DNA from 3 places in the Pseudoalteromonas sp. P1-8 genome. Region 3 is predicted to be linked to each of the others. Evidence: predicted binding sites of a transcription regulator. Region 3 holds the regulator's gene; each other region holds the start of a gene.
What was found. The regulator LexA, encoded in region 3, represses DNA repair genes until DNA is damaged. The targets are predictions, from matches to a motif close to TACTGTATNNNNATACAGTA.
Positions count from the first base shown of each region.

Region 1: a site for LexA is predicted at 2,381-2,400, ahead of uvrD (DNA helicase II). Genes of this name have one in related genera too.
Region 2: a site for LexA is predicted at 2,219-2,238, ahead of AN213_RS06495 (YebG family protein). Genes of this name have one in related genera too.

Region 1 is NZ_LJSO01000020.1:48,536-52,825, forward strand. Features, by position in the region: gene yrfG (GMP/IMP nucleotidase) at 1-75, shown strand, start outside; gene AN213_RS19125 (dUTP diphosphatase) at 76-696, opposite strand; gene AN213_RS19130 (peroxiredoxin-like family protein) at 830-1,459, shown strand; gene AN213_RS19135 (YacL family protein) at 1,492-1,860, opposite strand; gene AN213_RS19140 (hypothetical protein) at 1,982-2,206, opposite strand; gene uvrD (DNA helicase II) at 2,465-4,290, shown strand, end outside.
Region 2 is NZ_LJSO01000003.1:239,832-244,121, forward strand. Features, by position in the region: gene putP (sodium/proline symporter PutP) at 289-1,800, shown strand; gene AN213_RS06495 (YebG family protein) at 1,863-2,165, opposite strand; gene AN213_RS06500 (helix-hairpin-helix domain-containing protein) at 2,412-2,705, shown strand; gene AN213_RS06505 (DUF6170 family protein) at 2,734-3,036, opposite strand; gene dsbB (disulfide bond formation protein DsbB) at 3,036-3,554, opposite strand; gene AN213_RS06515 (chorismate mutase) at 3,684-4,290, opposite strand, start outside.
Region 3 is NZ_LJSO01000006.1:196,065-200,354, reverse strand. Features, by position in the region: gene coxB (cytochrome c oxidase subunit II) at 1-1,064, opposite strand, end outside; gene lexA (transcriptional repressor LexA) at 1,502-2,119, opposite strand; gene AN213_RS10580 (PaaI family thioesterase) at 2,281-2,718, shown strand; gene AN213_RS10575 (hypothetical protein) at 2,726-3,106, opposite strand; gene AN213_RS20565 (hypothetical protein) at 3,265-3,543, shown strand; gene AN213_RS20560 (hypothetical protein) at 3,629-4,033, shown strand; gene AN213_RS10565 (VOC family protein) at 4,008-4,290, opposite strand, start outside.

The sequences.
Region 1 (4,290 bases), on a different contig from region 3:
AGCCAGCAACCGCATAAGCAGTTCGATGGCTTTTTATCAACCATCGATTTTCGCGAGCTTATACCCGTTGAATGATTACTTCGGGTAACGCTGCTCTAAGCCTTGATATACAAGTTTTGCAAAATCTGCATGCTCTGTATCTAGGCTTTTTACCACTTCAACCAAGTGCTCGTTATCTTCTTGGCCATTCCACACCTTGATATAGCTACCGTCTTTGTAGCCATGATCTTGGCGGAAGAAATTCAAGGTGTTTTTACCAACGTAGCCACGGTATAAATCATCGATATCCATACCGATTTGCGCCATACAACCTGCAAATGCAGCTGCATTAAAACTCTTTTCAGCGACTGCTGACGCGGCTAATAATTCGAGTGTTTGTTTAAAGTCATCGGCTTGAACTGGTGCACTTAACTCAGCTTCAAGTTGCGCAGCTAACTGCTCATAGCTGGTTTCACCATCAATGCGTAAAGATAAACCAAAATGGAAAATATCAACTAACTCTAAAATAACTTGTTCTGTATCTGGGGTTTGTTTCTTCCACCACTTCCAACCGTAGTGGTCAAGCATTTCAGCACACTCAACCCAAATTGCACGATACCATTCAAAACCTTGGCTAAACCATTGCTCATGAACTTTGGTATTCATCGCATTTTGCATCTCGAGCATAACAACGAGTTTTTGTAAATTAGCAGACATTCTTTATCCCAACTTGCATTTTTTATTTGCCTATATACTACAGTTAAATTTGAGTTTGATGTAGGTAAAGATGAAATAAATCCCGCAACAATCAGGTCATCTTTGTAGTTGATAAAAATAACCGAGGAAGCCCATGTTTAAATCTCTATTCATTAGTGCACTGTTTGTACTATCAAGCCACGTTATCGCTGCAACTGCGACTAATATTGCCGAGTCAGCAGAGCAAGTTAGTCCGTTATTACCTGGCTTAACGGTGCCAAATGTTGAATTGAAAGACCAATACGGTAAAACCGTCTCGCTAGCTGAGCGCTTTAAAGAAAAAACTACCGTGCTGATTGTTTATCGTGGTGGCTGGTGCCCATATTGTTCAAAACAATTGGCCAGCGTGCAAAAAATAGAGAAAGAATTAGCAAGCTTAGACGCGCAACTAATTGCCGTTTCACCAGATAGTCCTGAAAAACTCGCTGAAACAAAAATTACAGCTCCTAGCTATCAATTGCTTTCTGACGACAGCCTTACTTTGGCGCAAACGTTAGGTTTAGCATTTTATTTAGATGACAAAACAGCAAAGATTTACCGTAATAAGCTTGGGGTTAACTTTGTCTCGTTAGAAGGTGAGCCAAAAGTAGCACTGCCAGTACCCGCAGTATTCGTGATAGATACAAATGGGTTAGTTCATTTTCAATACGCCAACCCAAATTACAAAGTACGCTTAACAGAAGATTTATTACTAGCTGCTGTTAAATCAGTGAGTGAGCAATAAATTAGCTACCGATAAGCAGAACATGTGTCTGCTTATCGGCCTTGTGTAAATTCTTGCCAAGATTCAATTAAATCAACAAAATCTTCAAAGCCACAGCCACTGCACAGGCCTTCTTCTTCAAGCATTAAATCATCATCTTGGTAGGCAACTAAGTCTTCGTTATCTTGATGTAATGCATGTGCTTCGAACAGCGCTTCGTCTTTACTTAAGATCAAATCAATTTCTTGACCTTGTAAGGTTAAAGACTCATGACTGTTCTTAACAGCAGAGATCAACGCTTGCACCATCGCAATTTTTTCTTTTCCGACTTCTTCGTTTAGCCAACGGCCTATGATGGCGTGTTCAGAGGAAATTTTAATGCGTAAACCGCTAATAGGGTCGCGGATAAATTGATATTCCATGGAGGGTACTCTTAATACGTTATCTGCTGATTATACCGTTTGCAGCTAAACGTGGCGAGTTTAGCCGCCTTAAAACAACTCGAGCGCCTAAGTGGCGCTCGTGTTTGTGCTAATTAAATAGCTAGAGTCGCGACTTGAAGCGTGCAGCATCAATAATCGCCCATAGGTATACGATTGGCAGTAGAATAAAACCAACTGCCACATAAATTAGTGCACCACTAATAACCCATGCTAAAAAGAATGCAATAGCCGCCATTAAACGACCTTGTACCAATTGTCCTAAACCAGGAAAAAAGATATTACATATTGCTGCGATTACATTACCGCCAGAACCTTGCTCTGCCATACTAACCTCTGTAGTTTTTAATGATTATACTTTTTATAATCACACTTTATGCCAACTTATTATGACTTACAAATCAAAGTGTTAAAAAGTAGCGTTATTTTAATTTTAGTTCTTTTTGCTAAAAATCGGTCAAATTCACAATTTTCATTTACAATTTTAATAACTTGCCAAAATAGCTGTTTATAAAAACAGTATTTTATTTAGCCTTGCATAAACACCTGTTATACTCCACCCATTATAGATTGAAAAGGCGTAACGATGGACGTTTCTGAATTACTCGATGGCTTAAATGACAAACAACGGGATGCTGTCGCAGCCCCATTGCAAAATATGCTGGTACTTGCAGGTGCAGGTTCTGGTAAAACTCGAGTACTTGTTCATCGCATCGCATGGCTCATGCAAGTTGAGCAAGCTTCTGCATACAGCATCTTTGCGGTAACCTTCACTAACAAAGCCGCGAAAGAAATGCGTACCCGTGTAGAAGAAACGTTAAAAGCACCGGTTGGTGGTATGTGGATTGGCACTTTCCACGGCTTATCTCATCGTATTTTACGCGCCCATCACCGTGAAGCGAACTTGCCTGAAAGCTTTCAAATCTTAGATTCTGACGATCAACAACGCATGATAAAACGCTTACTTAAAGCGATGAACATCGATGATAAAAAGTGGCCAGCAAAACAATTTGGTTGGTATATCAGCGCGAAAAAAGATGAAGGTCTGCGCCCTAAAGACATTCAAGCCTACGATATTAATGAGCAAATGATGCTGAAAGTCTATGCTGCATATCAAGAGGCTTGTGACCGTGCAGGTTTAGTCGACTTTGCAGAAATACTGCTGCGCTGCTACGAAGTACTTAAGAATCACCCAACACTTTTACGTCACTATCAACAGCGTTTTGCCCACATGCTGGTAGACGAGTTCCAGGATACCAACACTATTCAATATGCTTGGTTAAAATTACTCGCAGGTAACACCAACAGTATTATGATCGTAGGTGATGATGACCAAAGTATCTATGGCTGGCGTGGCGCAAAAATTGAGAATATCAAACGCTTTTTAACTGACTTCGAAGCCGAAACTATTCGCCTTGAACAAAATTACCGTTCAACGGCAACAATCTTAAAAGCATCAAATGCACTGATCAAAAACAATGCTGAACGCATGGGTAAAAGCCTTTGGACAGACGGCAATGATGGTGAGCCTATTTCTGTTTACGCTGCGTTTAATGAATTAGACGAAGCACGCTTTGTCAGCAGCAAACTACGTAGCTGGCTAAATGCAGGTAATGCATTACAAGACGCCGCGATTTTATACCGTAACAACGCGCAATCTCGTGTACTCGAAGAAGCAATGCTACAAGAAGGTTTAAAATACCGCATTTACGGCGGTATGCGCTTCTTCGAACGTCAAGAGATCAAAGATGCGCTTGCATATTTACGTTTAGTGGGTAACCGTCAAGATGATGCTGCTTTCGAGCGCGTTATTAACACCCCTGCCCGCGGCATTGGTGATAAAACGCTAAGTCATATCCGTGATTGCGCGCGCAATGAGTCATTGCCACTTTGGTATGCCGCAAAAGCAATTGTAGAGCAACAACACCTATCTGGCCGTGCAGCAAGTGCCGTCACTAAATTCTTAGAACTTGTTGAGCATATCGAAGATAAAATCAGCGATCTCACCTTAGAAGAGCAAGCGAAATATGCCATTCAAACCTCAGGGTTAATGGCAATGTATCAAGCTGAAAAAGGTGAAAAAGGCCGTGCCCGCGTAGAAAACTTAGAAGAGCTTATTAGTGCTTGTGGTCAATACGAACTTCCTGAAGATGAAGAGTTCAGCTCACCACTACAGGGATTTTTGGCTTATACCTCACTAGAGTCTGGCGAAGGTCAAGCTGATGAGCACGAAGACGCGGTGCAAATGATGACACTACACTCAGCAAAAGGCCTAGAATTCCCATTGGTATTTATGGTTGGTGTTGAAGAGGGCATGTTCCCATCACAACAAAGTAATGAAGAGTCTGGTCGTTTAGAAGAAGAACGCCGCCTCTGCTATGTTGGTATGACTCGCGCGATGGAAAAACTATA
Region 2 (4,290 bases), on a different contig from region 3:
GAGTATTTGAGGATAAATACTGATTTTATTCTGATCTTAAGACTAGGATAAATTGCAATTGAATTCTATAACTTGAGATTAAATATCATATTTTTGTTATGAAAAGGTTGAAATTGTAAACCCTGTCATTGAACTGCTTGATTGGAGTTGAAGGGGGGAAGCATGTTATAGTCATGGGTGATATCGGTTTTTACCCCAATAATGTCTTAAAATTAAATAACTTGCGAGTCATTATTCGGATTAAAAGCCAACATTAAACAACTTTTGGAGGCTAATTTGGAAACAGGAATGATAATTTCGTTAGCAATGTACTTCATCGTCATGCTGGGGATTGGGCTGTATGCTTATAAGCAATCTACCGACGATGTATCAGGCTATATGCTAGGTGGTCGTAATTTATCACCAAGTGTTGCTGCGCTTTCAGCTGGCGCATCAGACATGAGTGGTTGGCTGCTAATGGGTCTACCGGGTGCAATGTATTTGTTTGGTTTAAGCAAGGTTTGGATTGCCATAGGTTTAGTACTCGGTGCTTGGGCTAACTACTTCCTAGTCGCGCCTCGTTTACGTGTTTACACAGAAAAGGCGAATGACTCAATCACCATTCCAGATTACTTCGCGAACCGCTTTGATGATAATAAAAATATTCTGCGTGTGATCTCTGCGATTGTAATCATTGTTTTCTTCACCTTGTATACCTCGTCAGGTGTTGTTGCAGGCGGCAAGTTGTTCGAAAACTCATTTAATATGAGCTACGAAATGGGTCTGTACATCACAACCGGTGTCGTCGTGTTATATACCTTGTTTGGTGGCTTCTTAGCAGTGAGCCTGACTGACTTTGTACAAGGCTGTATCATGTTTATCTCGTTGCTGGCTGTGCCAATTGCAACGTTTACCATGCTTGATCAGCCAGTTATGGATACACTTGCAAATGCACGCTATGACTTATTATTAAGCTCACCAAAAGAATCAGAAATTCATGCACTTAATATGATGGATTGGTTTGCAGGTGGTTCAACGATAGCGATTATTTCTGCAATGGCATGGGGCCTTGGTTATTTTGGTCAACCACATATTATTGTGCGTTTTATGTCTGTGCGCTCTGTGAAAGATATGCCGACTATGCGCCGTGTGGGTATGTCGTGGATGACGCTTTCAGCTATTGGTGCTGTGCTAACAGGTCTATTTGGTGCTGCTTATATGCTTGAAAACCAAATGCCAATTGATGATAAAGAAACGATTTTCCTAGTGTTGTCTGAGCTTATCTTCCATCCTTTAATTGCTGGCTTCTTATTGGCAGCTATTTTAGCGGCGATTATGAGTACTATTTCATCACAGTTATTAGTGTGTTCAAGCTCACTAACCGAAGATTTTTATAAGATTTACTTAAACCGTAGTGCATCTCAAAAAGAGCTGGTTTTAGTAGGTCGTATTAGTGTTATTTTGGTGGCTCTATTTGCTATTTACTTAGCCTATGACCGCGATAGCTCTATCTTAGATTTAGTGAGTAATGCATGGGCAGGTTTTGGTGCTGCATTTGGTCCACTCGTATTACTGAGCCTTTACTGGAAGCGCATGAACTTACAAGGCGCTATTAGTGGTATGGTTGTTGGTGCTGCAACAGTACTATTTTGGATTTACGCGCCAATTACAATTGATGGCCAAGCATTAAGTGCAATCATTTATGAGATTGTCCCAGGCTTTATTTTATCAACAATTGCTATTGTTGTTGTTAGCCTTACAACTGCTGAGCCGAAAAAAGAAATTACAGACTTATTTGATGAAGTTGAGTCGTCACTGTAGTTTTTGATTAAACACAAAAAAGGGCAACATCTGTTGCCCTTTTTTATGATCTAAATTTGCGTTTAGCTTGCCGCTTTTTCTTTTATATCAGCAACGTTGTCGTCTGACTTTGCTTTTTTAGGCTTAGCTGGGGCGTCTTTTGCACCTTTAAGTACCGCCATAAATTGGTCTTTTTCTTTTGCCATTTCAAGCGCCAGTGACTCAATTTGTTGCTCGCTTAATGGTACATCAACTTTTTCAAGCATTAGTTCTAATGACTCAGCAATGTCGAGCATTTTGTCATACGCATCAGCTTCTTTCTTAGTAGTAAACGTCATGCGCTCGACTCCGTTTCTTTCTACAACATATTTAACAACAACAGCCATGATTTCTCCTGCATTTAAGCGTGGCATTTGCAGCGTAATACCGCTACTTTGATTACTGTTTTTATATACAGTAATGCTTCGGGGCTTACTTTGCAAGTAACTTGAGAAAAATTTTATTCAGCAAATTTGACAATAATAGGGACATTAGCTTTATTTAAATTGTTACCCAAAGTTAAACACAAGCGATGGAGTGAGTGTTGGGTAATAGCTAACTACCTGTCCAAGATGGACATCATGGAGGAAATTATGAAATTACTATCAAGTATTTTACTTGCCACAAGCATTGCGTTACTACCTGCTACATCGGCATTCGCCGTTAAACCAACCGAAGCAACACAAGTTAAAATGCAAAAGCTCAGTATAAACAAAGCTAGCATAGATCAACTTACTCAATTACCGGGTATTGGAGAGTCAAAAGCCAAAGCGATTGTTGAGCACCGTAAAAAGCAAGGTCCGTTTAAGTCGGTAGAGCAATTAAAAGAAGTAAAAGGAATTGGCGATAAGCTATTTGCTAAACTTGAGGGGAAAATTACATTATAAATAGCGGGCTATATACCTAAACAGGGCGTTATTCGCCCTGTTTAAATTCATCGATAGCTTTGTCTAAATGCGCTAATGCGAACATGTTTTCGATAGGTGTTGTGATGAGTGGGTAACTTAAGCCCGCTAACAATAACCAAGGAATAAGCATCCAGCCTTCAAAGTAGGCCAAGCCTAAAAATAAGGGTGCTAAAAAGGCAAGCTTACATACTGATAAAATGATCTTTTTGCTTGGGCTTAAATGAGCCAAAGCAAGGGCAATAATTTGCTGGCGTTGCCTTACTTTAAAGCTTTTTAAAGCAGGGATTTGGCTAGTAAAAAAATAAATCATTATAGCGACTTTTTGCTCACTAATCGGCTAACTAAAACAGCCACAAATACCACTGAAAATGCTGCAAAAATCACTTCCATCCATGCTGGCATACTCATAGAAGCAAACTGCCAATCGATATTTCCGCAATCACCAGTAGCGGCAAAGAAGCTAGGGATCCATTCATGCAAAGGCATAAAACTTGGGAAGTTAGGTTCAAATGCACAGCTAAATGCAAAAGGGTCAGTATTGTTTTGCATTGCAATGTGTTCTTTGGCAATAAAGTAACCCCAAATTGCAGAGACACCCCAAGTGGCAAATGCGACTAAGCGAACAACCATATTTTGTGGGTTAATTGCACCAATCACACCCGCTGCAAGTAAGCCTAAAACAGCAGTACGTTGATATATACACATGATGCATGGCTCAAGGCCCATGTTGTATTGAAAAAATAACGCAGTGATTTCAAAGGCGAGTGAAATAACGGCTAATAATAACCAAGGTGTTCTTTTAGTTGCTAATTCTGCTAACCAATTCATGAAAGTTCCAATTTCAAATTGTTTTCAAGATTATGCTTAGACAGGGCAGTAGGTGCAAGTATCTAAGATGAAATTATACGAAAAAGGAGCCGACTGACTCCTTTTTATTAATCATATCTAGGCTGGCTGTTACACACTAACAGCTTGCAAAGACTCACTTTGATAGCAGCCTAATACACGGGTGTATTGGGTGTGTTCTTTTAGCTCTTCAAGCGCTTGCTTAACATGTAAGTCATCAAGGTTTGCTTCAAGGTCAACATAAAACACCTCTTCCCATGGGTTTCCAGGTACTGGACGAGATTCCAATTTTACTAGGTTAATTTGATGTTGTTTAAAAATCATCAAGGCATCAGCCAATGAACCCGCTTGTTGTTTGGTCGCCATAATCAAACTGGTTTTTGTTGGAATTTGCTTAGATACTTGCAACGGGTTACGCGCGACGACAATGAAGCGGCTATGGTTTTCGCTTTGGTTTGCAAGGCCTGATTTAACGACTTCTAACCCTACATTTTTACCTGCTTGTGCTGAGCCGATAGCGGCGCTGTTTGTAGTTTCAACCGCTGATTGTAATGCATGGAAGGTTGAGTCACAGGTTTCATGTTGAATATCACCTAAACCCTGAATGAAGCGGCTACATTGAGCAAAAGGCTGTGGGTGAGCAAAGATTTTATTAATGTGAGAAAGCTCAGTACCTGGCATTGCTAATAAACAGTGCTCAACGCTGTGAGTGACCTCA
Region 3 (4,290 bases):
GCGTTTCGCTTATAAGTAATAACCGCAGCAAGTTGCTTAATTGAAAGCTGTTTATCAAACGCTTGCATTGCTGTGCCAGGCTTACCGTGTAACACGATATCTATGTGATCTTTTACATCACCTAATACAATCGGGCTGCCTTTAAGTGCTGGAAATACGCCTGGTAGGCCCATACCGGTAGGTTGGTGACATGCAGCACAGCTTGCCATATACACTTGCTCACCTAAGACCATAAGCTCTTCTTTCGGTAATGTTTGATCAAGCAAAGCAGCATCTGCTGCGGCCGCATTGGCTTTTTCTTGCTTGGCATCTGCAAGCCAATTAGCAAATTCATCTTCAGGTAAGGCTTTCACCACAACAGGCATAAAGCCATGATCTTTACCGCATAACTCAGCACATTGACCACGGTATACTCCTGGCTCGTTAATACGTGTCCACGCTTCATTGATAAACCCAGGATTTGCATCCTTTTTAACCGCAAAATCAGGCACCCACCATGAATGAATTACATCGTCTGAGGTCATTAAAAAGCGAACTTTTTTATTGATAGGAAGTACTAGCGGTTTATCTACTTCAAGCAAATAATGCTCAGTTTTCTCTGCTTGGTTGTCTATTTGATCTTTAGGAGTAGATAGAATCGAGTAATAAGCAATGTCTTCACCCATGTACTCGTAATGCCACTTCCATTGTGAGCCAGTCACTTTAATGGTGATATCGGCTTTAGAAGCATCTTCCATGGCAATTAAGGTTTTTGTGGCAGGCACAGCCATGGCGATTAAGATGACAAATGGAATGGCAGTCCAAAGTATTTCAACTTTTGTACTTTCATGAAATTGGGCAGGCTTGGCCCCTTTGGATTTACGGTGGTGTATTAAAGCCCAAAACATCACCGCAAATACGATGATGCCGATTACACAGCAGATAATAAATATCGTCATGTGTAACTCATAAACATTATTACTTATATCGGTCACCCCTTTACGCATATTGTATTGGCTATTTGCCAATGCAAGCTCAGGAAGTGCAAACAATATAAGCCACAAGGCGTAACGCAGTTTACCCATGTGACGGCTCCTTTAGATGCTATTGCAAGACGCAAAGCGAAAAGGCGATACAACAAGGTGCCCATTCGTTTTTCTTATTGTTCAGAGCGACTACGTATCATTTTGACCCACTTATGATACCGACCCCTTGACTAACACCTCGCACATTTTTGTGTCTTTTTATTAATTAGGTGTTAATACAGTGTATTAACCAATTAGTTAAAAAATGACCAATAAGCAAGTTTTAATGATAATAAATGTTTATTTTGGTGCAGAAATAACAACTATAATCAGCGCGTTATTTAATGTTTAGGAGTAAGAACGAAATATAAAAAGAGAGGAAAACTGCGCCATATAAGGCTTTAAATGAAGAGTAAGGATTCACAAATCCTAATTAAGTAGTAAAATTTCAGCGGCGCACCAAATTGAGTCAATTTGATGCACCAAATTGGGAACGCTTACATCCAGTCAGCGTTACGAATAACACCTACCGCTAACCCCTCGATGTTGAACGACTCATGCTCAAGATCAACCTCAATAGGCGAAAACTCTTCGTTCTCAGCGTGTAAAAGTACTTTGCGACCCGCTTTTTCTAGACGCTTAACTGTTACATCTTCATCGACTCGAGCTACAACTACTTGCCCGTTTTCAGCAACTTGTGTTCTGTGTACTGCAAGCAAATCGCCATCCATAATACCAATGTCTTTCATACTCATACCATTTACACGCAGTAAGAAATCAGCAGCAGGTTTAAATAATGAAGGATCAACTTGGCAGTGACTTTCAACATGCTCTTGAGCCAAAATAGGTTCACCAGCTGCAACACGGCCAATTAAAGGTAAGCCTAACTGCTCTGGCTCATCTTCTTCAATTAACTGAATACCGCGACTCGCCCCAGGCTTCATTTTGATCATGCCTTTTTTTGCCAGTGCTTTTAGGTGTTCTTCAGCAGCATTGGCACTTTTAAAACCCAATGTTTGAGCTATTTCAGCACGCGTAGGTGGCATGCCTGTATCTTTAATAAAGACTTTAATTAGTTCTAAAATTTGCGATTGGCGTTTAGTTAATGGGCGCATACAACTGGTTTTCCATACAGTACATTTAACTGTGAGTATATACAGTTATTTGAAAATCGCAAATTTAAATTAACCCCATCATATTGCTACAAAACTAACATTGAACCACACCGAAAGATGCCATAAGGTATTAGCTTTAATTAGCAGGCTAAGGAAACACAATGAGTATTTGGCACCAACCAATCACGTTAGAGCTTTGCAAAGAGCTTGAACAAGGGATTACCGGTCAAGGCACTTTAATGAAAACTATGGGCATTGAGGTAACTGAAATTGGCGATGATTATTTAATGGCAACCATGCCTGCTATTCCTGAGCATCATAACCCTATGGGCATGGTCCATGGCGGAGCAAACGTTGTATTAGCAGAGACAGTGGCAAGCTATGCAGCCAATTTCGTGGTTGATTTCAATAAGTTTTATGCTGTTGGCCAAGAAATTAATGCCAACCACATGAAAGCGTCACGCAAAGGAACGTTAACAGCAACTGCTAGACCGCTGCATTTAGGTAAGCGAACTTCTGTTTGGGATATTAAAATTACCAATGCCGCAGGAGAGCTTTGCTGCGTATCAAGAATGACCGCAGCTGTTGTAGAGCGATAAATTCAGGCTATTTTTCGACAGGATAAATAGTAATTTCAATCCCTGCGCCAATTGCAGAGATACGTAACAAGGTATCGGCATGCAGGGGTTGGTTAAAGCATTTAGGCGAATTACCTGATTCAAAGCCTATATCAAATGTACGCTTTGAGCACGATAACCACTGTTTTAATGCATTGCGCGAGCAAGACTCAATAAGCTCGCAAAGCTGGTTAATTGCTTTATCAGGAGAGCTGATATCTGCGGTTGCTTCAATACGTGCTAGTTGGCGGTATTCATCTTGGTCATAATGTAAAACCATGGCGTTTTTCTTCAAATCAGCAACAAGCGCACTAATATCGTGCTTTGATTCAAGCTCCAGATCTACATTTAAAAATTGAATTTCCGACATACTCTCGTTTTTACCCTCTATTTATATCGACTGAAACTTTAACTCAGTTTTGTATATATACCAAATCTAGAATACAGTTAATGCGACATTATGCCGCATTGGCAATCTAGCTAAACAACCTAAAATAGCGCCCACATAACAATAATAACGGGGTAATAATGAATAAACGCCTGTTTAAGTATGCTCGTAAAGGGCATAAATGGCTTGGCTACTTACTTGCTTTGCAGATCTTTTTTTGGCTTTTAGGTGGGCTTGTGATGAGCTCATTACCACTTGAAAAAGTGCATGGTAAGCATCTGGCTAATCGCAGTTTAAGTAGTCCATTTTTATTGTCGGACTACCCCGCTTCAATTGATAAAATAACAGCGCAATTCGAGCAAATCGAGCAAATCGAGCAAATCGAGCAAATCGAGCAACGAGCAAATCGAGGGTATTAAATATAGCCATTTTTTAAATACCCCGATTATAGAAGTTACATCCTCTAGCGGTACGTTTATTTTTGATGGCAGAACAGGTGCTAAAATGCCTGCACCGAGTAAAGCGCAAATCATTGAAAATGCGCAAGCTCACCTGCTTATTGACGCAAAAATAACGCAAGCGCAGTTATTAACAAAAGGGCCTAGAGAAGTCGGTCACAAAGCCAATGTTTGGCAAATTAGCTTCGATGATTGGTTAACAACAACCTTATATTTAGATAGCCAAACCGGTAAAGTTATAACTGTGCGCAGCACCCTGTGGCGCATTTTCGACTTTTTCTGGATGCTACACATTATGGATTATGATGAGCGTGAGAACTTTAACAATCCACTACTCATCAGCTTCTCAGCCACTAGCGTACTATTTTGTATTACAGGAGTTCTCTTGTTACTACAAAACGTTCGAATTAAACGTAAAAAGCCAGCTACACGTGTTGGTCAATCAAAATAGGATTGCCATCTGGGTCGGTGATAATAAAACTCGCGTCACCGGCCTTTTGTATTTCTAATCCTTGTTGCTGAAATTGTGCAGCTAATTGCTCAAAGGTTGCAAATTCATCCAAAGCTTCAGCATTTTGATCCCACCCAGGATTAAAGGTCAGCATGGTTTTATCAAACATACCTTGAAACAAACCAATTAAATGTTCACCGTTTTTCATTATTAGCCAATGCTGTTCTATCTCCCCAGCAAACTCTTTGAAACCTAGC